3 regions of the Mesorhizobium sp. C372A genome follow, and region 3 is predicted to be linked to each of the others. Evidence: riboswitches for the same ligand, from Rfam matches in the RefSeq annotation. Region 3 holds a riboswitch; each other region holds the start of a gene.

Region 1 (2,259 bases), 3.1 Mb from region 3:
ATGCGGTCGAGAATGGCGGGCAGGTTCGCACGCCAGACGTTGCGGCCATCGATCAAGCCAAGCGAGAGCACCAGATCCTTCGGAGCGAGCCGAGCCACCGTTTCCAGCTGCTCGGGAGCGCGCACGAGATCAATATGCAGGCCGGCCAGGGGCAGAGAAATCGCGGTTTCGAGATTGTCTCCCAGCGACCCGAAATACGTAGCCAGCATGATCTTCAGCTCGGGCGCGGCTTTCGACAGCTGGCCATAGGCGAATTCGAACGCAGCTCGTTCGTTCGGGTTCAGATCGAGGACAAGCGCTGGCTCATCGATCTGCACCCAGTCGGCTCCCGACAGCTTCAGCCTCTCCAGAAGCTGCTCGTAAACCGGCAGCAGCCGCGGTAGGAGAGCGATGGGACCGAACCCCTCGGCAGGCGATTTCGCCAGCTTGAGGAAGGTGATGGGTCCAAGGATGACTGGGCGTGTGTGAATGCCGAGAGCTTTAGCCTCGAGGAAGTAATCGACCGGCTTCGATGACGAGAGGGCGAACGTCTGATCATCATCGAGTTCCGGCACAATGTAGTGGTAGTTGGTGTCAAACCACTTGGTCATTTCCATCGCGGTTACACCAGGTCCATGAGCCTCCTCCTGGTAACCAGCGTGTCCACAATCCTCCGTCTGACCCTGGTTGCCGCGCGCCATTGCGAAGTAGATGTCAAGTGGGACCTCGCCGCTATTCCAGCCGTAACGGGATGGAACGGCCCCGACCATGGCTGCGGTGTCGAGCACTTGGTCGTAAAGCGAGAAGTCGTTCGACGGGATTTTCGACACACCGCGATCGCGCTGCTCTTCCCAGCTAGCGGCACGGAGCGCCTTCGACGTCGTGAGAAGGTCGCCAGCGGACGATGTTCCGGACCAGTAGCTTTCAAGCGCGAATTTCAGTTCTCGCCGACGACCGAAGCGCGGCACGCCGAGCGTTGCTACAGGAATTTGCTGAGAGACAGTCATGTCATACCCCGATGATTGGGGCGTCGGTGACAAGGAAGGCGCTAGCAGGCCGGCATCAACGCCGGGTTGCAGCGGCCACCGAGACACCCCGCCCGTGGACGTAATTCGCGTGGCAGGCCTCCTGGCTCGCGGGGTCATAGCCTCTACCCGTCTTCCTGAGGGTATTCGCCTCAGTGACGTGATTGGGGTTGGCTCGCCGCTAACAGTTGCGGGGGCAGCGCCGGCATCGCACCGGCTTCCCTCTTAGCTCCGCTGCGGCAGCGCCGCACGCGAGAACCACGACACGTAGACAATCACAGCAGTTCGCTCTTTTGTCAATGACGCATAACGAAATGTTTATGTAGTTATGTGATCGCGCTTTTACGCCTTTGTCTAGCATTGTGAAATATTCAGTCTGCTGCCCGCATTCGGCATCGTGGGACGTGATCGCAAGTCAAGTCCGACGGACGCCGCGAGTTCTCCGTTACCTCAGGAACCTTACTGGCCTTCCCCAAGCTGAGCTTCTGGAAAATGCAGGTGACGATCTGGATGACGGTGAATGCCGTCATGGCAAGCACGCCTTGCACCGCTCCTCCAGCGAGCTTCACGGCAGCAGCATGGGTCAGTTCTCCGAAGCGAATGGCTGTCGCTATCAGCGAGCTTTGACACAGTTCCGCCACTGCGGTCATCGCGTCAGTAGGGCGGCTGGTTAGTTGCCCGCGCATCTACAGCAACCCAGCCCCTTCCGCCTCGCGGCGCAAATTCTGCCTTGGCCTTGGGCCGATCTGCTGGATCACCAGGCCGGCCGCCAGCGAGCCAAGGTCGCCGCAGGTCTTGAGGTTGCGGCCCTGCGTGTAGCCATGCAGGAAACCGGCGGCGTAGAGGTCGCCGGCGCCGGTGGTGTCGACCAACTCCTTGATGGCGGTCGCCTCGATGACCACGGTCTCGTCGCCGCGCACGATCACTGAGCCTTTTTCGGAGCGGGTGACGGCGGCAATCTTGCAGTCCTTGCGGATCTGAGCCAGCGCCTCGTCGAAGGATTTTGTCTGGTAGAGCGACTTGATCTCGTGGCTGTTGGCAAAGACGATGTCGACCGTGCCCGAGCGCATCAGCTCGAGGAACTCGTCCCGGTAGCGGTCGACGCAGAACGAATCCGACAACGTCATCGACACTTCGCGTCCGGCCTCGTGTGCGAGCTTCGCCGTCTGCCGGATCGCCTCCTTGGCGCGCGGCGGATCCCACAGATAGCCCTCGAAATAGGTAACCTTGGCGCCGGATGCCTTGTCGGCCTCGA
Region 2 (2,259 bases), 2.7 Mb from region 3:
GCACCCGGAAGGTGACCGCATGGTCGATCAGTATGTGGTTCCAAGTCGTCGGATAGTGGTAGTGCATCAAGGTGCCGATGCGGTCGGCAGCAACAGTGTCGGACAGGTTCTTCGTCACCGCGCGCTTTCCCGACATCGTGTAGCTGACGGCATCGCGCAGCAGCGGCGCGCGGGTGGCGCGGTATTGCCCGGCCGGATCGATGCGGAACTTGCTCGGCAGGCCCGCCGCCTCGCATTTCGCCCAGTGCGCCAGCATCTCCGGATCGCTGTCGGCGCCCTGCACGCCGGTCACCGTCGGCGCTTCGGGGAATGTCTTGCACAGCTCTGGATGATTGCCGGCGCAGTGATAGCATTCGCGGTTGTTTTCCCAGACCAGCTTCCAGTTGCCCTTCTCGATGATGGTGCTCTCGAAGGCGACCTTGGCTTCATTCAGCCGGTGCGGCTTGAGGTAGGGCTCTATCATGGCGCGCATCGGCGCAAAGTCGGCAGGTTCTTTCGCCAGGCAGATGAAGATGTAGCCGCCGACGGTCTCGCAGGCGACGGGCTTCAGGCCGAACTGGCTCTTGTCGAAACCGTCGGCCATCTGGCGGGCAAACAGCAGCCGGCCGTCAAGCTCGTAGGTCCACTGGTGATAGGGGCAGACAAGCTTTGCCGCCATGCCCTTCTCAGTGTTGCAGACACGGCTGCCGCGATGGCGGCAGGAATTGTGAAAGGCGTTGATGTTGCCCTTCTGGTCGCGGACCAGCACCACCGGATAATCGCCGATCTGCACGGTGATATAGCTGCCGGGCTTCGGCAGTTCGCAATCATGGCCGATGAACAGCCAGTCGCGATACCAGATAAGCTCCATGTCGAGCTTGAAATAGTCCGGGTCGGTGTAGAAGGGCTGTTCCAGCGAAAAGCCTTGCTTGCGGCCGTTCAGGAGCCTCAGCATGTCGTTGCGCGTATCCATAGTTCTGTCCTCGTGGTTTAAGGACTGAACTTGGTGGTGATGGAGGAAGGATCGGACGCAGGCCGGCGCGGCGCCGGACATGCACTATCCACCTCTTGACCGCCCACCGCGATCAGTCGAGTCTATGCATCTCGGGCTGGTTTCCGGGCTCTGGAGTTGTCCTTGCGGACCATCGCGACACCTTCCCAGGCTCTTGCCCAGTGGTCTCCCGTTGCGACTTCAACTCCACCACCGTTGCGGGGGCAGCGCCGGATTCTGACCGGCTTCCCAATTCTCCGCTGCGTCGTCACGAAGCGGCACCTGAGATGCGATCATCTAATCACGGCAGCGATCGCGACGTCGGCATGAAAGCGACATCATATCCATGCGGCGCGACACGCGCGGCATACGCCCCGCCGACCACCGAAGGGCTGAGATCCTGTCTTGCGGCGCTATCATCGCCGTTTCGAATCGCTGCGGATCCAGTTCCGATCTGGGGCAAAAAGGGCTCAACGGTATCGAAAAGTTACTATTAGCAATCTCTAATCGAACCGAACGGTTCGTTTCTGTTGACAATGCGTGCAGGACGGTGTGAACGACGGCCCGGAAACCCACACCGGAGCGAACCACTCGGTTCGACATAAGCAACTGAAAACAATGCGATAAATGACCATAGAGGAACTTCCTGGCACAATTTCAAGGTGCAGGACCGTGGTCCACACGGAACAACTTCGTGATTGGAAACCAGCCTATGGCTTTCCCACATCGGGGCTGTCCGAACGACGCGAATTCCTCCCAAGACACGCCGCTAGACGGACAGACAAACTGGAGTACTAAAAATGAAAAAGATCATCCTCACTGCCGCAGCCGTTTTGGCGATCACCAGCAGCGCCTTCGCCGGTAGCGACAATTACGGTTCCAATGGTGCGAACCAGCCAGCCGTCTCGGTCGACAGCTCGTATACGGCTTCCATTCAGAAGCCGGCGCACGCTGACAAGCAGCCTGTCGTTCAGGGCGCCGACCGCGACCTCTACGGCAATCGCTGATCCCGACCAAAGAAGGGCGGCTAACCCGTCGCTCTCGGGATCCCAAAAAATTCAGGAGTATTGAAATGAAAAAGATCATCCTTGCTGCCGCCGCCGTTTTGGCCATCTCCGGCAGCGCTTTCGCCGGCAGCGACAACTACGGTTCGAACGGCGCCAACCAGCCTGCGATTACGTCGACCGATAGTGGCCATACGGCTTCGGTTGAGAAGTCGGCTCCAGCCGAGCAGGCGCCTGCCCACGGTGCCGACCGTAACCTTTTCGGCCGCTAAAAGCCGGTTTCCA
Region 3 (2,259 bases):
CTTCGAGCGCGCGCGCACCGAGCGTCTCTTCGATTTCCACTACCGCATCGAGATCTACACCCCGGCCGAAAAGCGCCAATATGGCTACTACGTGCTGCCCTTCCTGCTCGGCGACCGGATCGTCGCCCGCGTCGATCTCAAGGCCGACCGGCCTGCGAGTGTCTTACGCGTCCACGCCGCCTATGCCGAAGCAGGCGCACCGCCTGAGACCACCGCACAGCTTTTCGAGGAACTAAAGGAGATGCAGGGCTGGCTTGGCCTTGAGCGCATCGAAGTGACGCCGGCCGGCAATCTGGGGCCGGCATTGGCTAGCGAGAGAGATGGCCAACCCTTGCAGCGTCTGTCATAGACGCCTCAATAAGCCTCGTAGGTTGTGCAATGGCATCGGACAAAGTGCTCGACATGATCCATGGCGCCCTCATTGCGCATGGAATAGATGCAGTCCGCAGAGATAGGGACGTCATGCTCCAATCGAAGCAGCTTCGGTTTGAGGCTGAGGTGTTCGAGACGAGTTCTGACCGGCTGGTCCTGGAAATCTACATTTTTTCTCCGCTGCTTGATGTTCAGCCGGTCATTGAATCCTTTGCTGGCTTCGGCGACACGCGCGAACAGGAACTGAACCAGGCGTTTGAAAAGTTTCTCCGTGGTGTTTTCCATGTGGCCATTGAGGGACTGGCCGATCACGTCTGCGAGAACATGCAGGCCGAAATAGAGCTTTGGCAGCGAAGCAGCGCCAGTTGGAAGATCTGGCGAAAAGATGCCCGCTGGAAAATCTATAGCGGCCCGGTCATTTCCCAGGCCACAACCGAGCTATGCTCGCTGACACCAGGCTATCCAGCATTCTATGCCAAGCTGGAAAAGCTGTTCACAGCTTCGGTACCCCCCGGAAGCCATTTTGTCCGGACCTTTCTGGCAGGCTTGAAGGGCACGCTGATTAGTGCCGAAGTCCTTCTGGACAACGCGGTTTGGCATGAGGGACAGAATCTGGCTGTCGGTCATGACTGGGACTATAGCGATGGCTATCAAGCTATCCGACAGGTCATCCTGGCACTGCCGGAAGCCGGGACATGACAGCCCCTGCCGACATCGCCATGTCGTAGCCGTGCGTTGACACCGCCGCCCGCAAAAGCCTAAATCCGCTCCAGACGGTCCCCTGCCCGCAACGGCAAGGGCCAAGAGGGAATGCGGTGCGGGACGAAAAAATCCCAAATCCGCGGCTGTCCCCGCAACTGTAAGCGAAGAGCCAAGGCCGAAAGCCACTGGGTAACACCGGGAAGGCGGCTAACCAAGGCGACGACTCGCGAGCCAGGAGACCTGCCGTCTGCGACTATAGAATCCGATCGCCCGGCGGGTTTCCGGGCAAGGAGCCCGGTTTTTGGACCAGAACAGCAGTTTTTCGGCTGGCACAGCGGATGTTTCGTCCGCCGATAGCGACGCCTTGGCCGGCGTGACCGTCATCGTCTGCGCCTCCTGCCGCGACGAGACCGGCTCCGACGCCCATCCCCGCGCCGGCGAACTTCTGGCCGACGACACGCGCCGCGCCGCTGCGAATGACAACATCCGCGTCCGCACGGTCGAATGCCTCGGCAATTGCAAGCGCCGCCTCAGCGCCGCGATCCTGCGCGACGGCTGCTGGAGCTATGTCTTCGGCGACCTGACCGCGACCAGCGGCGCCGACCTCGTCACCGGCGCAAAACTCTTCGCCACCTCGACCGACGGCCTCATCCCCTGGCGCGGCCGGCCCGATTCCCTCAAGCGCGGCCTCGTTGCCCGCATCCCGCCCCTCGACATGCTGAAGGACTGATCATGAGCGCTTCCGTTTCCCGTGTGCCTTGCACCGTCGTCACCGGCTTCCTCGGTGCCGGCAAGACGACGCTGGTCCGCCATCTCCTGGAAAACGCCGGCGGCAAGCGCATCGCCATCATCGTCAACGAGTTCGGCGATATCGGCATCGACGGCGAGATCCTGAAAGGCTGCGGCATCGACACCTGCCCCGAGGAAAACATCGTCGAACTGGCCAATGGCTGCATCTGCTGCACCGTCGCCGACGATTTCGTGCCCGCCCTCGACAAGATCCTGGCGCTGACCCCCAAGGTCGATCATATCCTGATCGAGACCTCCGGCCTGGCGCTGCCCAAGCCGCTGGTCCAGGCTTTCCAGTGGCCGAGCGTGAAAAGCCGCGTGACGGTCGACGGCGTCATCGCCGTGGTCGACGGCCCGGCGCTGGCCGAAGGCCGCGTCGCCAACGACATGGACGCC

The links. Region 3 has a riboswitch for cobalamin ahead of NLY42_RS18085 (DUF1636 family protein). Riboswitches for the same ligand answer to the same signal wherever they lie in the genome.
Region 1: it holds a riboswitch for cobalamin, as region 3 does, so the genes downstream of both, metE (5-methyltetrahydropteroyltriglutamate--homocysteine S-methyltransferase) here and NLY42_RS18085 (DUF1636 family protein) in region 3, are expected to answer to the same signal.
Region 2: it holds a riboswitch for cobalamin, as region 3 does, so the genes downstream of both, NLY42_RS04945 (aromatic ring-hydroxylating oxygenase subunit alpha) here and NLY42_RS18085 (DUF1636 family protein) in region 3, are expected to answer to the same signal.

Annotation. Positions count from the first base shown of each region.
Region 1 covers NZ_CP100475.1:310,353-312,611, reverse strand. The annotation lists gene metE (5-methyltetrahydropteroyltriglutamate--homocysteine S-methyltransferase) at 1-986, opposite strand, end outside; cobalamin riboswitch at 1,081-1,282, opposite strand; gene NLY42_RS01375 (adenosine kinase) at 1,691-2,259, opposite strand, start outside.
Region 2 covers NZ_CP100475.1:1,068,186-1,070,444, forward strand. The annotation lists gene NLY42_RS04945 (aromatic ring-hydroxylating oxygenase subunit alpha) at 1-952, opposite strand, end outside; cobalamin riboswitch at 1,070-1,271, opposite strand; gene NLY42_RS04950 (DUF680 domain-containing protein) at 1,771-1,977, shown strand; gene NLY42_RS04955 (DUF680 domain-containing protein) at 2,043-2,246, shown strand.
Region 3 covers NZ_CP100475.1:3,807,887-3,810,145, reverse strand. The annotation lists gene NLY42_RS18095 (winged helix-turn-helix domain-containing protein) at 1-349, shown strand, start outside; gene NLY42_RS18090 (DUF6348 family protein) at 379-1,071, shown strand; cobalamin riboswitch at 1,130-1,336, shown strand; gene NLY42_RS18085 (DUF1636 family protein) at 1,376-1,804, shown strand; gene cobW (cobalamin biosynthesis protein CobW) at 1,807-2,259, shown strand, end outside.